Regions from separate parts of the Pseudoalteromonas sp. T1lg65 genome, predicted to be linked through region 3. Evidence: predicted binding sites of a transcription regulator. Region 3 holds the regulator's gene; each other region holds the start of a gene.
What was found. Region 3 encodes LexA, which represses DNA repair genes until DNA is damaged. Its sites were predicted from a motif close to TACTGTATNNNNATACAGTA; they were not measured.
Positions count from the first base shown of each region.

Region 1: the regulator LexA is predicted to act here: its motif matches at 3,472-3,491, upstream of ruvC (crossover junction endodeoxyribonuclease RuvC).
Region 2: the regulator LexA is predicted to act here: its motif matches at 2,705-2,724, upstream of dinB (DNA polymerase IV).

Region 1 is NZ_CP196837.1:2,530,697-2,538,646, forward strand. It holds gene tolQ (protein TolQ) at 1-18, opposite strand, end outside; gene ruvB (Holliday junction branch migration DNA helicase RuvB) at 1,284-2,288, opposite strand; gene ruvA (Holliday junction branch migration protein RuvA) at 2,291-2,908, opposite strand; gene ruvC (crossover junction endodeoxyribonuclease RuvC) at 2,911-3,432, opposite strand; gene ACSLBF_RS11140 (TonB-dependent receptor plug domain-containing protein) at 4,100-6,934, shown strand; gene ACSLBF_RS11145 (hypothetical protein) at 7,081-7,638, shown strand; gene aspS (aspartate--tRNA ligase) at 7,720-7,950, opposite strand, start outside.
Region 2 is NZ_CP196837.1:767,074-775,023, forward strand. It holds gene ACSLBF_RS03240 (immunoglobulin-like domain-containing protein) at 1-67, shown strand, start outside; gene ACSLBF_RS03245 (hypothetical protein) at 109-843, opposite strand; gene ACSLBF_RS03250 (NUDIX hydrolase) at 911-1,435, opposite strand; gene ACSLBF_RS03255 (aldo/keto reductase) at 1,487-2,539, opposite strand; gene dinB (DNA polymerase IV) at 2,732-3,781, shown strand; gene ACSLBF_RS03265 (carbon starvation CstA family protein) at 3,949-5,637, shown strand; gene ACSLBF_RS03270 (M17 family metallopeptidase) at 5,705-7,237, shown strand; gene ACSLBF_RS03275 (TIGR04211 family SH3 domain-containing protein) at 7,574-7,950, opposite strand, start outside.
Region 3 is NZ_CP196837.1:3,618,964-3,626,913, forward strand. It holds gene ACSLBF_RS16095 (cytochrome c oxidase subunit 3) at 1-215, opposite strand, end outside; gene ACSLBF_RS16100 (cytochrome c oxidase assembly protein) at 205-783, opposite strand; gene ctaD (cytochrome c oxidase subunit I) at 783-2,357, opposite strand; gene coxB (cytochrome c oxidase subunit II) at 2,354-3,499, opposite strand; gene lexA (transcriptional repressor LexA) at 3,856-4,467, opposite strand; gene ACSLBF_RS16120 (NAD-dependent epimerase/dehydratase family protein) at 4,605-5,459, opposite strand; gene ACSLBF_RS16125 (AraC family transcriptional regulator) at 5,555-6,496, opposite strand; rRNA gene rrf (5S ribosomal RNA) at 6,995-7,109, opposite strand; rRNA gene ACSLBF_RS16135 (23S ribosomal RNA) at 7,326-7,950, opposite strand, start outside.

The DNA of each region.
Region 1 (7,950 bases), 1.1 Mb from region 3:
ATTAAGTCCTGATTCCACTTTTATTATACTCCTAATGGCATTTCCGCACTGCGGCCTTATAGTGTTTAACGCTTAGTAAAGCGTGATTAGATTGACTGGTCTGACACAAAAAGGTTCCGCTAGTTTAACCACACAAAAAATACCTGACAATCTCAATACCGTGAATTAGTCATAAATGGCGACAAATAGTACAAAAAGGCTAAAAATGTCGCCTAAAACGGTAATTTACTGGCCATTATAAGATGTCACCTCAGCGGTGTAACTGAGTAACTATTCGCTTTTAATATCAAACCCTAAATATGATCAAAAAGTGCATAAAATAAGAGCTTTATGCACTTTTAAAGAATAAATACACAAAAACCACATTGGTAAGACCAATTAACAACAAATTATCTAATATTTACAATTCGAACAGAAAACAAACAAACTCTTTTATAACAATAATTTACACAAAATCAAACGCACCTTCATGACTATAAAATGAACACGCAAAAACTTTTCAAATTAGTTTTTTTTATTTGAAAAAAGAATTTTTCTAGTTTGATTAGTTTTCATAACCTCTTTAATATACACCCTGTACTGAGCAAGCAGCTGCAATCACAGCAACAGCACAGTTACTTGCAATAGGATTCTGATTTTTCGTATTGCATAAGATGAAGACATTCTGGATAAAACCAGAGTTTATTTATCTGTTCCCTGGATTACTTCCTTCAACTTGTTGTTTTGCCCGCATTTTTTGCGGGCTTTTTTTTATCCTGAATTTCTACCAATTAGCTTGATTAATACCAACCCGCTTAACTAAGTGGTCTATTTTCAAGCAAGAAAACCTTGTCGATAGTTCCGCTCTCGCGTCCTGCTACCGCTAAGGTACCTACATCCATGCAGGCAAGGCAAAAATTTCGTTATTTAGTTGTTCTAAATGAGAAATTTTTAACGCAGCTATCGTCAGGTTTAATCTTTCAAAATGATTAAGTGTTATTGCGGATCGGTATAACTACCCAATCTTAAAGCTACAAGTTACGCGCAGTTAGATGAATAAGACGTGAAGTTCGATTTAACCTCAAGTTTAAATAAAGGCTTTGAAAGAACTATTTTCAATGACTCCTCATCTTCCATCAATAATAGTATCAATCAATATCAAGACTTTTACGTACTGTCGTAGCTGGCCATTACAAGTGGAAACGGCAAAGAAAGTGCACAAAAGGATAATTGGGCATTATCCCAAGTTTGGGGATTTCTCAGTGCTTCCTTGCGCTGCTGAAAAATGTGAGAACGGAGGCTGCTTATTCAGACCTGTTAAGGTCGAAGTGTAAATAAGCCTGTTCAGAGACAATACGTCCCCTTGGTGTTCTTTGGATGAAACCTTGTTGAATTAAATAGGGCTCTATCACATCTTCAATGGTTTCTTTTTCTTCACCGATAGCTGCGGCGAGATTATCCAGCCCGACAGGACCTCCGGTAAATTTTTCGATGATCGCTAATAAATACTTGCGATCCATATAATCAAAACCACGCTTATCTACATCTATCATATCGAGCGCCGCTTTGGCGATATCTTCACAAATTGATCCATCGCCTTTCACTTCTGCAAAATCCCTAACTCGGCGCAGTAAACGGTTGGCAATTCTAGGCGTACCTCGGGAGCGTCTAGCGACCTCACTTGCACCTTGTTCGGTTATTTCTAGACTCATATGACGAGCTGAGCGAATAACAATCTTTGACAAGTCGGCCTCAGAGTAAAATTCTAACCGTTGTACAATACCAAATCGGTCTCGTAGTGGTGAAGTCAAAGAGCCAGCCCTTGTTGTTGCACCGACCAAAGTAAATGCCGGTAAATCTAACTTGATAGAACGAGCAGCGGGACCTTCTCCAATCATGATATCGAGTTGATAATCTTCCATAGCTGGATACAGGATTTCTTCCACTTGAGGACTAAGGCGATGGATCTCATCAATAAAAAGCACATCACCTTGCTCTAGGTTAGTTAGCAATGCGGCTAAGTCACCCGCTTTTTCAAGTACTGGACCTGACGTGGTTTTAATGTTTACTGCCAACTCATTAGCAACAATGTTGGCAAGCGTTGTTTTGCCTAAACCTGGGGGACCAAAAATAAGCAGATGGTCAAGAGCTTCACCGCGACTGCGTGCAGCTTCAATAAAGATCTCCATTTGCTTTTTGACATGAGGTTGACCCGTGTAGTCAGCTAATAACTTTGGTCTTATAGCTCTATCAACGCTTTCTTCATTGCCCTGAACTTCAGGTTCTATCAGTCTGTCTGCTTCTATCATGCTTACATCATCGATTTAAGTGCATCTTTAATGATGCTTTCTGTATTCATACCGGGCTTACCTACCGACTTAACCGACTTTTGCGCTTGAGGCAATTTATACCCAAGCGCTACTAATGCTGCGATGGCTTCATCCACTGGTGTATCAGATATTGTAGGATCTTCTTGAGGTGATATCACAGCACTATCGCTAAATGGTGTCAGTAGATCGTGACCAAAGTCTTTTAGTTTGTCTTTCATTTCCAGCACAAGTCGTTCTGCTGTTTTCTTACCAACTCCTGGTATTTTAACTAGTGTTGTCGCGTCGTTGCTGTTCACACAACTCACAAATTGCTCGGCAGACATACCGGATAGAATAGCCAGCGCTAATTTAGGTCCTACACCATTAGCTTTAATCAATTCACGAAACAAAGCTCGAGCAACTTTGCTATTAAATCCAAACAACAATTGCGCATCTTCACGAACAACAAAATGGGTAAACACACTTACGTTTTCACCCACATTAGGAAGGTCGTAAAAACATGTCATTGGCATCTGTACTTCATACCCTACACCATTAACGTCAATGACCACTTCTGGCGGTTGCTTTTCTAATAATATGCCTTGTAATCTACCTATCATAACTATCTTAATCTTCCTCTTACCGTCTTGCGTGCGGCGCCAGACATTCTAATTAAATTTTGTTGCGAGTGAGCATGACAAATTGCCACAGCCAACGCATCAGCAGCATCAGCTTGAGGCGTACCGGGAAGTTTCAATAGCCGCTTCACCATTTCTTGCACTTGCGTTTTGTCCGCTCCACCAGTGCCGACCACAGCTTGCTTAATCTGTCGCGCTGAATATTCACTCACCGCTAAGGATTGCATAGTTGCCGCGACAATTGCTGCACCTCTGGCCTGCCCGAGCTTAAGTGCTGAGTCCGGATTATGGGCCATAAAAACTTGCTCAATTGCAAAATCACTGGGAGAAAATTGTTCAATCAGCTGAGTAATACCTTGGTAGATCATCTTTAAACGCGTAGGAAAATCATGCTCACCGACTTTAATACAGCCGCTGCCCAAGTAACTAAACTTAGCACCTTGATGGGCAATAACACCATAGCCCGTAAAACGAGAACCGGGGTCGATACCAAGAATAACAGCCACGCACAATACCCTTATTGGTTTTTGAGTATAATGCCAAAACACTGTATGAATTACCAGTTAGATTACGTATTCGTTGAAAGGACTCATCGGGTTAATACTAAACTCGACTGAAAATAATAAAATATGTGGCGTAAAGCCTGCCGCAAAACATCTCTAGGTCAGTGTAATCGATCACCTCTCATCGAAATCAAAATAGGCTTGTCGACTTCCAAAACACGCCACACGGTTAACAACTTATACATTGTAAACATTTGAGGAACAAAAATTACAATAATGCGCGAGCGGTAATAAATTAAAAAATGCTATATCAACGAGACATTGGAATAGTTAATTTTAATCTATATTTTTCCCTATATTAAACACACTACCAACCTATAAAATAAAAAAATAAAAACAAAACAAAACAAACACTTACAACCAATCCAAGTCGTATTCATACGATAAATCGCTAATAAAAATTAAAACTAGACCCTCTCACTTTAAAAAACAAGGTTGTTTTTTGAGCTCAAAAACCACACCCAAGTGTGTATATGAAGTTGTATATTTGTAGATTGTTGTTTATTGTAGGTGAGCAACCACCGCTGGAATCTGTAAATTCGTCTCAAAAGGCGCGTTTCCAGCTCAAAGTTGAACAAATAAAAACAGAAAGAAAATCTAAGGAAAATCAATGAAGCCTAACAAGTTATCACACGCGGTTAAGGGTGCGCTCGCCTTTACCGTTCTATCTTCAGGGTTTGTATCTCAGGCTGCACTCGCAGAAGATGAAGCTAAAGTTGAACGTATCGAAGTTACCGGTTCTCGTATCCAAAGAGCCGAGTTCGAATCAGCTAGTCCGATCGCTAGCTTTGACGCATCAGATATTGCTAATTCAGGTGTTACCAGTGTTGATGAATTCTTAAAGTTCATTCCTGCAACTTCTGGTTTTCAGCTTGGTGCGACAACCAACAACGGTAACGACGGTGCGAAAAAAATTGACCTTCGCGGTCTAGATTTCAACCGTACACTAGTACTAATTAACGGCAAGCGATCAATCGGCGACGTAAACGACGATGGCGCGGTGGACTTAAACCAAGTACCACTATCAATGGTTAAACGTATCGATGTATTAAAAGATGGTGCATCAACTATCTATGGTACTGACGCGATTGCAGGTGTAATCAATATCGTTCTTTATAACGATTTTGAAGGCGTGCGCGTTGGTGCAAGCTATGGCGCCGGTACTGAAGATTGGGATGCAGAGCAAAAAACCCTTTCTATCATGATGGGTACTGCTAGCGATAAAGGTTCAATCACAGTAGGTATCGAATACAACTCACAAAAAGAGTTGAAACAGGGTGACCGTGATTGGGCACACGATGCACTTTGGCCAGACCCTATCAAAGATGCTGACGGCAACATTACAGGTTTTAAACCTGTTGCAAGTGGTAGTTCAAATTCACGTACCATTCGTTTAACCGACGAGCAAATCGCAGAGGTCGTAGCAAAAGGCGGCCCTAAAGAGGCAAACTGGATAGTAGATTCAGCTACAGGTGAAGTGAGACCATTTAAGGCAGCAACAGATGCTTATAACTACGCCCCTGTAAATGCACTGATCACACCGAATGATCGCTTCCAAATTGCACTTAATGGCCGCTATCAAGTATCTGATACTATGAATGCATATGTCGATGCTTTCTATACTCAACGTGAATCATTACAACGCTTAGCGCCAGATGCATCATTTGGTACGGGTGATGGTCAATGGCTATGGGATAACAGCAATAACCCATTCGGAGATGCTTCAAGAAACCCGTATGGTGTAGACTTCTCAGCTGGTTCTCTAGAAGAAGCTCAGACAGATCCGCTAAAAGGTATCCATATTAACCGCCGATTTACAGAGTCTGGTGGCCGTATCTTCACCCAAAAGGCAAACACCTACCGTATTCTTGCGGGTATTGATGGCGAAATTACAGATAGTCTTTTCTTTGATGTATCATTTACTCATGGTTATAACGAGCAATTAGATAATACAAAGTTCTACCATCGCTTTGACCGCTGGCAGACTGCCGTAAATGAAGAGCTATGTCTAGCCGATAATGATTGTGCTGCTGCTGGCGTTCTTAATCCATTTGCAGACTTCGGAACAATTACTCCAGAACAAATGACATACTTGTCAGCAAGTTCTTTGAAAGACTTTTCTTTTGGAGAACTAAGACATTTTATCGCTACCTTATCAGGTGAAGTAGAAGTTGACTTTGGTGGTGGTTATGTTGGTTGGGCTGCTGGTTTTGAAAACCGTAAAGAAAAAGGCGAGTTTATTCCTGATGAATTCTCAGCGGCTGGCCTAACTACCGGTGGTGCAAGTGATCCACAAAAAGGTCACTTCCAAGTAGATGAGTTCTACGTAGAAACGTATTTACCACTTCATGAAAAGCTTTCTATTGAAGCCGCGGTTCGTTACTCAGATTACGAAAACAACAAGGGCCAAGAGTTCGACTCAACTAACTTTAAAATCTCGCTTGACTGGCGACCGTTGGATGGACTAAAAGTACGTGGTGGCTATTCTACGGGCTTTAGAGCGCCAAATATCACAGAAATGAACCAAAGTGATTCTACAGATTTCCCAACTGTTGACTTTATTTGTTCATTTGCAGACCTTCGTACAGATTTAACTGCTAATCAACGAACAAACTGTGAAACTGACGGCTTTACAGGTAAATTGGGTTTCGCATGGCAGCCTCAGTACACAACTAAAGCACCAGAGAAATTAGACCCTGAAGAGTCGGTGACAACAACGCTCGGTTTTGTTTATACCGTGCCAATGGAAGACAATCTAGTATTTAGTGTTGATTACTGGAGCATCGAAATTGAAGATTTGATTGGTGAAACTCCATATCAATTTTTATTCAATAGTTGTATGGACTCTGCGAACTATTCTGCATCGACCTGTTCTGCATTTAAAGATGGTAAGCCTCTAGCCGGACAGCTTCCTGCTAATGCAACATACTCTTTCGGTAACGTCGGTGAGTTAGATGTTTCTGGTATTGACTTTGAACTAGACTATAGCACTGATTTATCTGTTGATTTCGCTAATAAGTTCGGCGTTCGTTTAAGCGGTACATATAACATTGAACGCTTGGAGAAATGGGTAGAACTTGGCTTTGAGCTAGATCGCGTAGGTAAAGCATATCCATTTGAAGTATACCCAGAACTGAAGTTCACCACATCTTTCCGATTGTCTGCAGATGATTGGGACGTTAACTATGACTTGCGTTATATTGACGAAACCATTGATGGCTTGAGACCAGCAGAAACAACCGATGATAATATTGCAGACTCTGTGCTTTATCATGATATTAGTTTTAGCTATAACTTGAAAGCAGCTCGATTCAGCCTTGGTGTTTCAAACTTGCTTGATGAAGAAGCACCTCGCTATCACAGCGGCTTTAACGCTAATACAGCACCAGGTACATACGACACAATTGGTCGTCGCCTGTTCGCAAGCTTTAGCGTAGATTTCTAAGGACATCTAAGTCACTTTGCAAGAAAGCATCACCCTCGTGGTGATGCTTTTTAATACAAATCATTTACCAATAAAAAACATACTGTTATCATAGCATCGCCTTTTATGTTAAAAGGCTCTAATATTTTAATGAATAAGGAAATGCTATGAAAAAACTACTTCTAGGTTTACTACCAATTCTTTCATTTGCTGCGAACGCTGGCGACGATCCAGTAAACTGTCGCTCTCAAAATGTCACAGAAGTCTACTATCATGGTACCGCTGAATGCCGTGCGGCAAATGGTGTATTAGTTCGTGAGGAGTTCCACAATAGTTCAACATACTGGGTGTGGGCGAGTGATTATAAAGGAAATCGTTGTTACACGTCGCTGCCATTTCAATCCACACGAACTGTATCAACAAAAGTTTGTGATTACACTCCGTCTGCAACCTTTTCCTTTATAAGACTTGATGGATATGAAGCTACCACTTTAATCTCATTAAACGGCACTGATAGAGACGGAGAGATCGTAAAGTATGAATTTTGGGTTGATGGTGTAAAGCAGCCAAATTCAGGGTATAGCCTTCAAATCGATGGGAATGATGGTGACACATTCTACGTAAAAGGAAGAGTTACGGATAATGATGGCTATACCTATGAACTAGCACGAACATTTGATGTCCGGTACAGAGAGCCAGCTAGGTGTGGAAGGCACTTCTGCTAAAAACTTACCGCTTTCAGACCTAAAAAACAAAAAAGCGACTGGAATTAGTCGCTTTTTTTTACCTTAAAAACAGAGTAACTATTACTCAGCTAGCTGCTTTTCTATTGAAATTGCTAACTCTTTTAATGCATCTGGATTTGCTGGGCTTGGTGCATCCGTCATCAAGCAAGATGCTTGAGTGGTTTTCGGGAATGCGATAACGTCACGGATATTGTCTGTACCACATAACAACATCACGAGGCGGTCAAGACCAAATGCAAGACCCGCATGCGGCGGTGTACCATACTTTAATGCATCTAGTAAGAAGCCAAA
Region 2 (7,950 bases), 1.1 Mb from region 3:
TACACTTACCCTTGATGAAAATGTGGTTTGTACGGGTGAAAAATGCGCCATCAGCACTAAAATCTAATCTTTTTTAAGCCATCACAGCTGACCAACAGTGATGGCTTGTTATTTCCGTTTAAGCCACTTCGACATCGCCGCATCATAAGCCTTTTTAATTGCTCCACCATCACACGGCATTGGCGGTGTTCTATAACCCTTTTGCAGTCCTTCATGGATTGGCACTCCGGGAGGCGTGTGCACTTCGGCATAACATAACCCCCCTTCACGGAAGACGGTATAGTTAGGATGTGAATAATGCGTTTCTCTTGGCTTTCCCGCTCCCGATGCAGTTTGGTACTCTTTATGGACAGTAATTTGTGGAGGTTGTGATAACTTGTCCGTATAACTGGTGATGGGCTCTGCATTGTCGAATTGTCTAGTTTTTAAGTCATCGAGTGCTTTTCGAAAGTTAATAATTTTTCCTGTGGTGGTAGACGCATCTTCAGTTAAGTTGGTTGCTGTCGTTTGCACCGCAGGTTGTTGGTTGTTTTGTTCCGAAGTCTTTTTATCATTGACAGGCTCAGGCTCAGGCTCAGGCTCAGGCTCAGGCTCAGGCTCAGGCTCAGGCTCAGGCTCAGGCTCAGGCTCAGGCTCAGGCTCAGGCTCAGGCTCAGGCTCAGCTGCTTGTTCGCGCTGTTGTTCTGGTCGCTCAATGACCAAATAGGTTTTCATTGCGACGGCTTTAGAAGGGGGAGGAATAGGCACTTTTGTGTTAAGCAACAGCACAGCAATAATGCCGTGTAATAGGGTGGAGCCGACAAGGGCTATTATTAATCCTTTATTCTTAACCGTGAACCGCATTACTACACTTATAGTTATTTTTCCTTTAATAATGCGGTGTTAGAGTCAAAAATTGGGTTTTTGTTCCTCAAAAAGTGTATTTTTTATCAAGCAGCTGATTGGCTATCTGTTTCAGTAATATTAGTTCTCTTTCTAAAGAGAGTCCTTTGTTGTCTGTGGCGTCAAGTTTCGCTTGATTATGTGCAATTGCCTCATCAATCCCCATCCAGACAGGTTTCATGCCATTTAATGCTTCATAATGTTCCATTTCAGGTTCACTAAATTGGCCACAAATGTCACATAAATAGCAATAGGAAACGATATGAATATTATCAAAGTCGGGTTTGTACCAAGGTCGATATTCTTCGTATTTACCAAAAGGTTCGAAGCGTAAAATTGAATGCGCGCCGGTCTCTTCAGTCAATTCGCGTTGTAGTGCTTGCTCTAATGACTCACCTTCATCAGCTCCGCCGCCAGGTAGTGTATAGTCATCATACCTAGCCGTGTAGAGTAATAAAATATTATCGCCTTGTAGCACAATGGCTCGGGTGGTGATGCGTGTAAAACAAGAGCCCTGAGGCTGGATTGCAGGATGTATATTTAGAATTTGCATATTACTTCATAAGAATTTACCGCCTTGCTTAAACAAGGCGGGAGTGAAAAGTCAAAATGGTGCTGGGTAGGCTTTAAATACCGTGTCTATTTCAGCTAATGCTTCTGGACATAGCGGCTTTTCGAAGGCTTGAATGTTTTCTTTTAGCTGATCCATATTGGTCGCACCAATAATAGTTGAGGTCACGCCATCCACTTGATCGCACCATGCTAGGGCAAGCTGAGCTGCACTAAGGTTAAAGTCTTTAGCTACTTCGACATAGCGTGCAACAGCCTCTTGTGCGAGCTGAGTATCACGAAATAGGCCGTGACGTTGCATCAGGCTCCAGCGACTGCCTGCTGGTCTCGCGCCGCCAAGGTATTTACCACTTAGCATACCGCTGGCAAGCGGTGACCACGGCAAATAGGCAATGTTCTCGTTAACACAGCTTTCGATTAAATACGGCCAATCTTTAGCGTGCAGTAAATTAAATTCGTTCTGGATTGAAACTGGTTTCGTCAAGCCATGTTTATCGGCGAGAGAAAGGTATGTATGTATGCCCCAAGTTGTATCATCAGATAACCCCCAATGGCGTATTTTCCCAGCTTTTATGCAAGTTTCTAAGCTTTGTAGGATATCTAGCATCCCCGCTTTTTCTTGCTCTACATCCAACTCAGAAAAATTAATCATCCCTGGCCATTGCTTACCAAAGTGTGGCGAAGTGCGGTTTGGCCAGTGTAATTGATACAGATCGATGTAATCTGTGTTCAGGCGAGTTAATGAATCATCAACCGCTTTAATGATTGCATCACCGGTAATTGGTCCACCGTCTCGAACCCAGTGTAAGCCGCCACCGGCAATTTTGGTGGCTAACGTAATATGTTGACGTTTTTCCTGATGTCGCTTTAACCAATCACCAATGATGCTCTCTGTTTTCCCATAAGTTTCTGGCGAGGGTGGAACAGCGTACATCTCCGCAGTGTCGATAAAGTTAATGCCACGGCTAAGTGCGTAATTAATTTGTTCATCGGCATCATGCTGGTTATTTTGCAGGCCCCAAGTCATGCTGCCTAAGCAAATCCTTGAAACTTCAATTTGGCTGCTGCCAAGACGAGAATACTTCATGTCGGCTCCCGATGTCGTTGCTACCTTGCGGCAAATTCAATAATTTATACGCTAGAGTTTAGATCAATGTCCTTCGTGATGCAGTCATATTCGACTAATAACATTCAATTGCTGTTGTACTTAACTATTTGAAATTGCATTTGCCAAATACTGCATGCATAATGGCGCTGTATAAATAAACAGTGTTTTGTGATGCGTAAGTTTATCCATATCGATATGGACGCGTTTTATGCCAGCGTCGAAATGCGTGACAATCCAGCACTGGCTAGCGTGCCAATGGCCATTGGTGGGCGCAGTCATCGTGGCGTGTTGTCTACGGCTAACTATATTGCGCGCCAATATGGCGTTCGCTCAGCCATGTCTAACTACCAAGCAAAAAAACTCTGCCCGCAGTTGGTTATCGTCCCGGGTAGAATGGAAGTGTATCAGTCGATATCCAAACAAATCCGACAAATTTTCTTGCGCTATACCGAACAAATTGAACCGTTATCCCTTGACGAAGCGTACTTAGATGTTACTGAGTGTGAGCTGTTTAAAGGCAGTGCAACGCTTATTGCGCAGCAGATCCGAGCGGACATTTTTAACGAAACTCAGTTAACCGCCTCGGCAGGAATTGCACCGATAAAGTTTCTAGCAAAAATAGCCAGCGATGAAAATAAACCCAATGGCCAATGTGTTATTACTCCAGAGCAAATTAGCCCATTTATTGACAACTTAATGCTCAAGAAAATTCCCGGTGTGGGCAAAGTGATGCAGCAAAAGTTGTTAACGATGGGACTTGAATATGGGCGAGATGTTAAGGCTCTGTCAGAACCCCAGCTGCGCCAAGCTTTTGGTAAATTTGGTGGCGTGTTATGGCGTCGCTGCCAAGGGATTGATGAGCGAGGTGTAGAAACGCAGCGAGTCAGAAAATCTGTGGGAGTAGAAAGCACTTTTGCTGAAGACATTAGCAACGTTAATGAACTAAAGCGGATTATGAAAGATAAGCTACTGCCTGAGCTACAAAGAAGGGCGACTCGATACCAAGCACAAGGATTCAATAAAATGGGTGTTAAAGTTAAATTTTTTGATTTCACGCAGACCACTCGTGAATGCCAATATCAGCATATAGATATTGATATCTTTGAGCGTCTACTTGACGATGTGGTTGCTAGGTATCATGGCAAGCCTGTGCGACTTATTGGTCTACAAATAGGTTTGAATCCTGCGTCCAATGAGCAGCCGCAATTGTCACTTTTTTGAAGTGTCGAAAATAATTGAAAGGTAGTATTTGTGAATGCTGTGTTCATCCAACCATTCGACCAATAGATAACTGCTTTTACTCAACTTTGTGCTACCTTCGAAGGGCATAATGCCAAAACTGCGTGTCACGTTGCTTTTGGTAAAAACAACAACAAGAGGACAGGATAATGCAATCCATAATGATCGTGCTATTTGGCATCATCGGGATGCTATTTGGATGGTTTGTTTACTCCAAATTTATTGCCCAGAAAATTTTTAAGATGGACGACAACTTTGTCACGCCAGCCCATGAACTTGAAGATGGCGTCGATTATGTGCCGACAAATAAAGTAGTGCTCTGGGGGCATCACTTTACCTCAGTTGCTGGCGCAGCGCCGATTGTTGGCCCTGCAATCGCAGTGTATTGGGGCTGGGTGCCAGCGGTACTTTGGGTGGTACTTGGGACTATTTTCTTTGCTGGTGTGCACGATATGGGCGCGCTGTGGGCAAGTGCTAGACATAAAGGTAAGTCGATGGGCGCACTGTCTGAAAGCGTGATTGGTAAGCGCACTCGCTCTTTATTTATGATTGTGGTGTTTCTAGTATTGCTAATGGTCAATGCGGTGTTCGGTGTGGTGATCGCCAACTCTTTTGTTGGCAACCCTAACGCGGTATTCCCAGCTTGGGCGGCGATAGCCGTTGCGTTGGTGATTGGTCAGTTGTTAAAGCGTCAAGTGCCGCTGATCCCGTTATGTATTATTGGGGTGATAGTACTGTATGCCACCATCTATATGGGTAGCTCAATGCCGCTGTCATTACCAACAGAGTTGTTTGGCTTAAGTGACAAGGCCAATTGGATCATTATCTTGTTTATCTATGCGGCGGTTGCTTCGTTATTGCCTGTATGGATGCTATTACAACCCAGAGACTTTATTAATGGAATGCAGCTTTTAGTTGGGCTGATTTTGCTTTATGGGGCCGTGTTTGTGGTGATGCCAGACATTACTGCGCCAGCATTTAATACCCATACCGTAGAGAATACGCCAAGTATTATTCCACTACTATTTGTTACCATCGCTTGCGGTGCTGTATCTGGCTTTCATGGCATTGTGTCCTCGGGTACCAGTTCAAAACAATTAAACAAAGAAACGGACGGTCGATTTGTTGGTTACTTAGGTGCGGTGGGTGAAGGTTCACTGGCACTCATCACTTTGGTTGCTGTGAGTGGCGTGATGTTAGCTGTCACACCTGAGCAGTGGCATGAAATATACAGTCATTTAGGAGCTGGGAGTGTTGCTGCATTTATTAATGGTGGCTCTAACTTAATCAGTACTGGCTGGGGATTGCCGGTTGAAATAGCGTCAACTTTGTTGGCGGTGATGGTCGTGCTCTTTGCTGGTACAACAATGGACTCGGGCGTGCGGCTGCAGCGCTATATCATTCAAGAATGGGGTGAAATTTACAATATCAAGCTACTTAACAACGGCATTGTTGCAACCCTAGTCGCCGTTGCATGTTGTTTATTGCTGGCATTTGGTGCTGGTGGCGCTTCAGGTAGTGGCGGTATGGTGATCTGGCCGTTATTTGGTTCAACCAATCAAATTCTTGCCAGCCTCACCTTGTTGGTTATTTCAGTGTATTTAATTAAGCTAGATCGCCCCGCTAAATACACCTTAATTCCCATGGTTTTTGTATTGAGTATGGCGTTTTTTGCAGGCCTAATTAAGCTGGGTGAATACTACCAAAAGGGTAACTGGCTGTTGGTCGTGCTTGATATTGTTGTTCTAGTGGTGAGTGTATTAGTCATGCTTGAGGCTTGGGGAGTGATCAATAAATTCAAAACAAAGTCTGAGAATCAAAAGGATGTTGCTCAATAGCCTTGGAAGTCGTTAGCAAATCACCTATAGTCGGCCCTGATTCTAAAACTAGAAAAGGGCCTTTTTTATGTCTTTTCCCATTGCGTTACCAAGTAATGAATTACTAATAAATGATGCTGATGCAATCGTCATTGTCACCGCCAATATTAACGATCTTGGAGATGCGCTGCTTAACGAAATTGCAGCGCCCCATATTGCGGTAGATGCACGCATCGCACAAAAACCAACGCTTATTGTTTCAGATAAACTACCAGGAAAGCGTTTGGTGATCTCACCGACGGGTCCACTTGATAGAGACTACGACGATGTTAGACGTTTCTTTGAAGCGGCTAAAGCGGGTGTTTTAGAAGCTAAAGCAGCAGGTGCGGTAAAGCCTGTTTTAGCTGTTTCTGCCGTGCCAGCGGATACTCGTTATAGCAATGCGCTATCGGTGAGCTTTTTAGGCGCCTGTCAGGGCCTATGGCAACCGCTAGAAGCGCGTGAATATCATGGCGATGCAATCGAGCCGATTGAAACTATTTATCTTTACCAAGCCTCACAGCAACAATGTGAGCAAGTAACCGCAGTAGCTGCTGGTCAATATGCCGCGCGTGACTTGTGTGGTACTGAACCTGAACGTATGGCTCCACCGCGTTTTGCAGATTACTGCGTAGAGCTATTTTCTGGCAGTAAAGTTAGCGTTGAAGTGATAGCAGACATCGATACTATCGACCGTCAATACCCATTGCTAAGTACCGTGGCTCGCGCTTCGTATGCCGTTGAACGCCATCATCCAAGAGTAGTGAAAATGGCCTACGAGCCTGAGGGTGAAGTTGCGCGCACACTCATCTTTGTTGGTAAGGGCTTGGTGTATGACACTGGCGGTGCCGATCTGAAAGTCGGTGGCTTTATGGCGGGTATGAGCCGTGATAAAGGCGGTGCGGCATCGGTGGTTGGTTTTATGGAAGCGGTTGCTAAATACCAACCTCAAGGTGTAAAAGTGATTGCCTATTTGGCGGTGGTCCGTAACTCCATTGGTTCGGACTGTTTTGTTCCTGATGAGATTATTACCAGCCGAGAAGGTATCCGTGTGCGTATTGGTAACACTGATGCGGAAGGTCGCTTGGCAATGGGCGATCTGCTCAGTGAGGCTAAAGACTTAGCCATGGGTGAGAAAAACCCAGTGATTTTCACTGTAGCAACGCTGACTGGCCACGCTGCAAGAGCGGTTGGTCCCTACAGCGCTTACGTTGAAAACGGTCCAGCACGTCAAGCTGGCTTGTCTCAACAGCTAGTTGATGCAGGCGATCTGTGGGCTGATTGTGCTGAAGTATCGCGTAGTCGCCGTGAAGACTATGACTTTGTTAAACCTAGAACATTGGCTGATGACGTGCTTTCAAGTAATAACGCACCATCTGCTGTCACCGCGCGTGGTCACCAGTTCCCAATGGCATTCCTAGCTATCGTTGGTGGTCTAGACAAGCATGGTTGTAATTCTGAACTACCGATCCCATACATTCATATGGACATTGCTGGCAGTGGTGTTGAAGGTGGTGATTGGCAACATGGCAAACCGACCGGCGCAACGGTAAGTAGCTTATTCGCTCAATACTGCCTGTAACCTCAAAACCCTATAGTGCTAACTAGTAAACTCAGTTAGCATTATTAAATCGGTTGATTGTTGGATGGCGCCTATGGCCTATCCAACCTACTCTAATATCGATGTAGGTCGGTTAAGAGGTGAAGTTACGCCATCCGACAGGCCTGATCATCATCACTAATTGCTGAGTGATCTGTCACATAATGTATGGGTGCTAACGTAAATATTCACGAACTGCGTAACTGCGGTATTCATTTTGGGTGGCGTTGATAGCAGCGGTTAATCTGCGTTACGTGGAAAGGCGTGACTATAAAGACGAGAGAAAAGGTGGCCAACTCAGACCACCTAAAAAAATGCTTACCAGCCGTCGTAGCGTTTTCTACGAGATAGCGTCAAGGTCAAAATAACTCCAATGACTAAACTACCTAATGCAATTGCACCACCGTAACCTAGTAATAAGTGACGTTCTTTATCGACCTTTTGTTGTTTCACTGACTTTTCTTCTGCAAGTTGCTGCTCAAGGCTAGCAATGGTTTCGTTAAGATTGCTGTTCTCTGCTCTGAGTTCGTTGTTAGCTTGTTGTAATTCAGGGAGTTGTTGTTCTGTGGTGGTTAATTGTTGTTGTGTGTCCGAGAGCGTTTGGTTTAGCGCATCTAATTGTTGTCTTAGCCCAGGCTCAGTTGTTGCAAAGTCGCTTTCAATCCAGCCCTCTCTGTCTTTATCATCTTTAATTT
Region 3 (7,950 bases):
ATCGACTCTTCGATCACATTTCTAAACCAGCCAAAGATCATATAAATAAGTATTGCTAGACCTATAACAAGCAGCCAGACTCCACTCCCAGCCTCACTACCACTTTGAATCACAGTCAATCCAGCACCGACTGCAATAAAGAACATTGCCACCGCGCCAACGATGGGCCAAGGGCTCTGTTCAGGAACGTAATATTTTTGTTGCTCATGGTTCATTTATGAACTCCTTATGAGCAAGTATCAAAGGTTGCTCTGCGGCAGAAACTTTAGACACTCGCTCAGTAATATCAAATAGTGCATATGAAAGGGTGAGCTCTTCTACATCTTCAGGTAACTCTGTATCTACGTAAAACCGCAACACAAATTCGGCCTCCTCATGACCGATTAATGGCTGTTGATCAAAACAAAAACATGCCATTTTATGTAAATATTTTGCGGCTTTACCTGGCGATACTGAGGGTATCGCCTGCATCACTCTTTCTTGTCCACTCAAATTTTTTGCTAGGAACTTCACATCGACTAATTTGCCAGGTACCACTTCAATAGACTGTAATACCGACTCAACAGAGAATGGAGCCTGGGATTGACTATGAGTTGTAAAACTAACAGTGACAGAACGCCCCTCAGCAACAGTCTTACTTTCTTTAGCTACCACCATCTCGGGTTTGCCATTCAATCCAGTGATGTCACAAAAAACGTCATATAACGGCACTAAAGCGAAGGCGAAGGCAAACATTCCTAGCGTTAACAAAACAAGTTTTTTAATTAACTTGCTATGCTGCATTACTTAATCTCCGGTGGTGTTGTGAAGGTGTGATATGGCGCAGGAGAAGGTACTTCCCATTCCAATCCCTCGGCTCCGTCCCACACTTTCCCAGGCACTTGCTCTCCACCTTTCGCACATTTGTATACCACAGCCACAAACAGCAATTGCGAAAGACCAAATGCAAAGCCACCTATGCTAATAATCGCGTTAAAGTCGGCAAACTGAAGTGCATAGTCAGGGATTCGTCTCGGCATTCCAGCAAGGCCAACGAAGTGCATGGGGAAAAATAGCAAGTTGACGCTGACCAAAGACAACCAGAAGTGTAATTTTGCCAATTTCACGTCAAACATGTTCCCTGTCCACTTAGGTAACCAATAGTAGGCTGCCGCCATAATAGAGAACACGGCACCGGTCACTAATACATAGTGAAAATGGGCCACAACAAAGTATGTATCATGGTATTGGAAATCAGCAGGGGTTATCGCAAGCATCAACCCTGAAAATCCACCGATAGTAAATAACACAATAAAAGCGACTGAAAACAGCATCGGGACCTCAAAACTGATGGCCCCTCGCCACATGGTGGCTACCCAGTTAAATACTTTAACGCCGGTCGGTACTGAAATAAGCATAGTCGCATACATAAAGAACAATTCACCAGCTAGTGGCATACCAGTGGTAAACATATGGTGGGCCCAGACCACAAACGACAGTAAAGCAATTGATGCTGTGGCGTACACCATTGAGGCATAACCAAATAGTTTTTTTCGTGAGAAAGTCGGTACTATCGTCGAGATAATCCCGAATGCAGGTAGAATCATTATGTAGACTTCTGGATGACCAAAGAACCAAAAAATATGCTGGAACATCACGGGATCTCCGCCACCTGCAGCATCAAAGAAGCTAGTACCAAAAAACTTATCAGTTAGAACCATCGTAACAGCACCTGCCAGTACAGGCATCACTGCGATAAGTAAAAACGCGGTGATCAACCAAGTCCAAACGAACAAGGGTAACTTCATCCAAGTCATTCCTGGTGCCCTGAGGTTAACGATCGTTACGATTACATTGATCGCTCCCATTATCGAGCTAATACCCATTATATGGACAGCAAACACAAAAAATGCCGTGTTGTCATTACTGTAGGTCGTAGAAAGTGGCGCATAGAATGTCCAACCAAAAGCCGGACCTCCGCCTTCTAGAAACAACGACAGTAACAGAATTGCAAACGCAAATGGTAGTATCCAAAAGCTCCAGTTATTCATTCGAGGCAGAGCCATATCAGGAGCACCGATCATCATAGGGATCATCCAGTTAGCCAAACCTGTAAACGCTGGCATAACAGCCCCAAATACCATGATCAGACCATGTACTGTTGTCATTTGATTAAAAAAATGGGGGTCTACAAGTTGTAAACCAGGCTGGAATAACTCAGCCCTGATAACCATTGCCATTGCTCCACCAATGAGGAACATGGTTAAAGAAAATATGAGATATAACGTGCCTATATCTTTATGGTTTGTAGTATAAAGCCACCGCTTAAGGCCTTTTGGTGCACTGTGATGGGAATGTTCTTCGACTATGGCACTCATTTTCCAGCCTCCTCTAGCGCGTCAATTTCTGCTTGTACTTGACTAGGTTGTATGACTTCTCCCGTATCATTTCCCCAGCTGTTACGTTTATAAGTGATGACACCAGCCAACTGCTTAATCGTTAACTGTTTAGCAAATGCCTGCATTGCGGTACCAGGACGGCCTAAAAGCAATACATCTATGTGTTCTTTCACATCACCCAGTACAACTTTATTGTCTTTAAGCGCTGGAAAAACCCCAGGTAAACCAAGCCCTGTTGGCTGATGACATGCTGCACAGTACGCCATATAGGTTTGTTCACCCACTGTCATCAATTCTTCTTTCGACAGCGTTTGCTGAGCAATTGCCTCTGATTCTGCCTGCGCTTGCAGTTTCTCTGCCTTCGCATTAGCTAGCCAAGAATCAAACTTTTCCGGCGCTACAGCTTCAACTACAACCGGCATGAAACCATGGTCTTTTCCACACAGTTCAGCACATTGACCTCGATAAGTCCCTTCTTCATTTACCTTAGTCCAGGCTTCATTTATAAACCCAGGGTTGGCATCCTTTTTGACAGCAAAGTCAGGTACCCACCAAGAGTGAATAACATCGTCAGATGTCATCAAAAAACGAACCTTTCTATCTGTGGGTATAACCAAAGGTTTATCCACTTCCAATAGGTAATTTTCTGTCTTGTCTTGTTGATCATTTATTTGATCTTTTGGGGTAGAAAGTAAGGAATAAAACTCTACATCGTGGCCCATGTATTCATAGTGCCATTTCCATTGCGAGCCAGTTACCTTAATAGTAAGATCCGCTTTGCTCGTATCTTCCATTGCAATCAAGGTTTTCGTAGCCGGAATAGCCATCGCAATCAAAATGACAAATGGAATTGCAGTCCACAAAATCTCAACTTTTGTACTCTCATGGAACTGAGCTGGCACAACGCCTTTGGATTTTCGATGTTTTAATAGCGCCCAAAACATTACCGCAAATACCACAGCACCGATTGCACAACAGATCAGAAATATCGTCATGTGTAGGTCGTAGACTTGCTGACTAATGTCTGTAACTCCTTGCCGCATATTGTACGCGCTGTTAGCAAGTGCAAACTCAGAAACTAGCGCAATGACAATAACGGTAACTATTCGACAAATTTTCATTTGACGTCTCCTTCAAGGCCAGTCTAGCTGTGCCTCTTGTTATTATTGGATGACTGTCATAATGCCCACGTATACATGGACTTACTGCACGACTATTAACCAATTAGTCGAGGATCTTCAAAATGGCAAGAAATTTGAGAATAGAATGTTAATAAGTTTTTAGTTAAGTGCGCTACGAAAGCAGAAAAGATGGAGAAATAATCTAATAAATTCAGGATAGTGAAAGCAACGATTTGTATTTACAAAGCCTAATTTAAGGCTTCTTCATGATACTAAGCGGCAAAAAGTAAGATATTTGTCTATTTTTTTACAAAAAGATGACGCTACTGCATTTTTATCAGCAACGTCATCCTTAATTACATCCAGTCAGCAGTTCTAATAATCCCGACAGCCAACCCTTCTATTGCGAAATTTTGCGACGTTAGATCGACTTCTATTGGGGAGAACTCTTCATTTTCTGCGTGCAGCAGTACTTTTGCACCTTTCTTCTCAATGCGTTTAACAGTGACATCATCTTCAACTCGAGCTACAACCACCTGACCATTTTCAGCCACTTGAGTTCGATGCACTGCGAGAAGATCACCATCTAAAATACCAATATCCTTCATGCTCATTCCATTAACTCGAAGTAGGTAATCGGCATGTGGCTTAAAAATACTGGCATCAACGTTATAATGGGACTCAACGTGCTGTTCAGCAAGAATAGGCTCACCCGCAGCGACCCGACCAATGACAGGCAATCCTTCTTCACTGTCGTCTTCTGCCAACCGTATACCTCTACTTGCACCTGGCACCATTTCGATAACGCCTTTTTTCGCAAGTGCTTTTAGGTGTTCTTCTGCAGCATTTGCACTTTTAAATCCTAATGCATCAGCGATTTCAGCTCGAGTTGGAGGCATACCCGTGTCTTTAATAAACACTTTGATCAGTTCAAAAACTTGTTCTTGTCGTTTGGTTAATGGTCGCATATAACTGGTTTTCCATACAGTGCATTTACTGTGAGTATATACAGTTAACGAAAAATGGCAACGCCAAATAGAGCAACCTCGTATGGTTTCCGCTAGGAAAGCCAAACTAACGGCGTAGCCTTTTATAACAAATGCAGCTAATTTAACGAACTAATAGCTTTTGGTTGCCAACCAAGCTCCACAATTGCTTTATCACTGGAAAAATACTGTTGCAATGCATACCCTTCAACCCAATTGCCATAAATTGATTTCCATTCACTTATTCTGTCTGTTAAGACATCAACGTCATTCGTTTTTTTTAACCATTGCACTATATTAAATTTTGCTTCACCTACACCAATGTATTCTTCGCCGGGCTCGCCTAGCTCTAACACCAGTCGATATAACTCAGCCAGGTTTTCTCTTTCAACAACAGACCAAGACTGACTAACTCCCCCTGGCAAACAAATGTGTCCACAGCGTTTTAATTCCCAAAGAAATACAGGGGGTACGTTAAGTTCATTTTTATCAACAACATTGGTTGGACTAACGATACGCAGATCAACACATTTTTGAGACCGTAAATAGTCGATACTACTTAACATCCAAGTAAAATCATCTATCGCCAGTTTGGGAAATTGTTCGGTAATTGCTTGCTCACTTTCTCCATAAGTCCAGCAGCCAGAAGTATAAATCATTGTAATACCAAGGTTGCGGCTAGACAGATATCTACAAATTGACTTCATTAACTTGATGTCTATATCGCCCATATTCTGGTTGAAGCCACAAGCTGTATGAATCAATGCAGTAGCCTCATCTAGCCAGCTCAGCCAAGATTCTGGCTGTTCAATATTCCCCGTTATTACCCTTGCACCCAATTGCTTAGCGCTTAGAGCGCTAACTTCAGATCGACAAAGAATATAAACTACATAATCATTCGCGAGTAATTCAGAAACAACCGCGCTACCAATATTTCCAGTCCCACCTGTGACAATAACCTTTTGTGTTTGCATGTTTTCACCTTAATTCATTTAAGCTGCCAACAGCATACTCTCCAAGAAGGATTGCAAAAATAGACGCACTCAATTATTGGATGATTCGTCGATGACTATCCTATAATCGTCGATTTGGCACCACTCCCTCTCTGATGCTGGAGTCGATATCGCTTGGGCGTTGTGTGATAAAACGCTCTAAAGTTACGGATAAACACGTCACCAGACTGAAAGCCTACATTAATCCCTATGTCTTGTACTGAATGCTTATTTAATACCAGCAGTTTTGCAGCCACTAAACACCTCCATTGATTCAGAAAGCTGATCGGTGAATAGCCAGTTTGTGTTTTAAATCGTTTGGAGAAAGCAGACTTAGACAGCGCGCTATGCTCAGCCAATTTTTCTAACGTCCAGTGTCTTGAATAATCTTTTTGTATCATTATGATAGCGGGTGCTAAAAATCGGTCATGGATAGCTGGGATCCAGCCGAAATAATGGGTCTTTGTAGATAAATCTCGAATGACTTCCATCAACAGAAGCTTAAGAAGATGTTCGATATTCAACTGGCTACCGATAGGTTTCACTTCATTTTCTCGATATATCCAATCAAGTACGAGTGCAAGATGGCTCCCTCTGACTGCATCGATAACAATATACTCAGGTAAATCTATCGCTAAACTAGAGACCCCCCAATTATGCAATGGATCAAATACAAAGCTTCCACACATCATGAAGCAATGTTCCCCCTTTCCTCCCAGCGATGTTATGCCTGTTTCTAAAGCCTTATCTATATCTACACAGTCAACCCCTTGCTGACTCATAAGCTTATGCTCAGAACCACTAGGTAGTAACAAAAGCTGCCCTGAGGAAAGGCTTACTCTCTTAGAACTTGAGGATACCTCAACAACGCACTGTCCCTCCTTTACATAACTAAAGAAGCAAGCATTTTGCTCACTTTCAGAAATACCCCATGGCTCTGTCAGTGTTAGGTGAGAAAAAATCTGAACTTCAGGTTCAAAACTAGATACCAGAAGACTTAGTGGATCTGTGTAGTTCATTCATATCCTTATTTACATACTTCATAGGTTGCATTGTAATAAGTTCGGAAGCAAAAGGTACAATAAAGTCTTTCAGTGCCGCAACCTGTACCGGTTGTAGGATGGTGCTGCGCTTATTCCGGCCTACTTGGTGTGGTGTTGACAGTATTTTGGTAGGTTGGAAAAGCGAAGCGCCTTCCAACATCGTCAGGTTTGCAAAAAATAAAAAGCAAAAACCCCGACTCTTTCGAATCGGGGTTTCTCTAATAAGGCCCTGGCGATGTTCCGTTCTTTTAAAAAAGAACACATGGCAGCTGCCACACTATCATCGACGCTGTTTTGTTTCACTTCTGAGTTTGGGTGACGAATGACCGAAGCAACGCTTCGCAGCATGAGGAAGTGAGCGTATGGATGCGCGAAGGAGAGATACTACATGGAAGTACTTTTCCTACAAACTGCTTTACTTTAGTATCAAAAGCAAAAAACCCGACTCTTTCGAATCGGGTTTCTCTTATAAGGCCCTGGCGATGTTCTACTTTCACATGGCAGCTGCCACACTATCATCGACGCTGTTTTGTTTCACTTCTGAGTTCGGCATGGGGTCAGGTGGTTCCAAAACGCTATGTTCACCAGGAAAACTGGGGGCAAATGTTTAATGACATCGTGCATCGCACGAGCATTCCATTTGCGCAAGGTGAACCGATTTCGCGATGTCGCTGAGGTTGGTCACCTTGTTTAATTCTTAATTATCCTGCGTTTTAATCGCAGGAATAAATCTGGAAAGCTTAATTAAATTCTTTGTCTACTTTAGTTTCATTAACTTCTGTCGCTTAAACCACTTTGGCGTTGTATGGTTAAGCCTCACGGGTAATTAGTACGAGTTAGCTTAATGGCTCACACCACTTCCACATCTCGCCTATCAACGTTGTAGTCTTCAACGGCCCTTTAGTGGAGTCGAACTCCAAGTGAGAACTCATCTCGAGGCTCGCTTCCCGCTTAGATGCTTTCAGCGGTTATCGATTCCGAACGTAGCTACCGGGCAATGCAATTGGCATCACAACCCGAACACCAGCGGTTCGTCCACTCCGGTCCTCTCGTACTAGGAGCAGCCCCTCTCAATTCTCAAACGCCCACGGCAGATAGGGACCGAACTGTCTCACGACGTTCTAAACCCAGCTCGCGTACCACTTTAAATGGCGAACAGCCATACCCTTGGGACCGACTTCAGCCCCAGGATGTGATGAGCCGACATCGAGGTGCCAAACACCGCCGTCGATATGAACTCTTGGGCGGTATCAGCCTGTTATCCCCGGAGTACCTTTTATCCGTTGAGCGATGGCCCTTCCATTCAGAACCACCGGATCACTATGACCTACTTTCGTACCTGCTCGACGTGTCTGTCTCGCAGTTAAGCTTGCTTCTACCATTACACTAACCGTACGATGTCCGACCGTACTTAGCAAACCTTCGTGCTC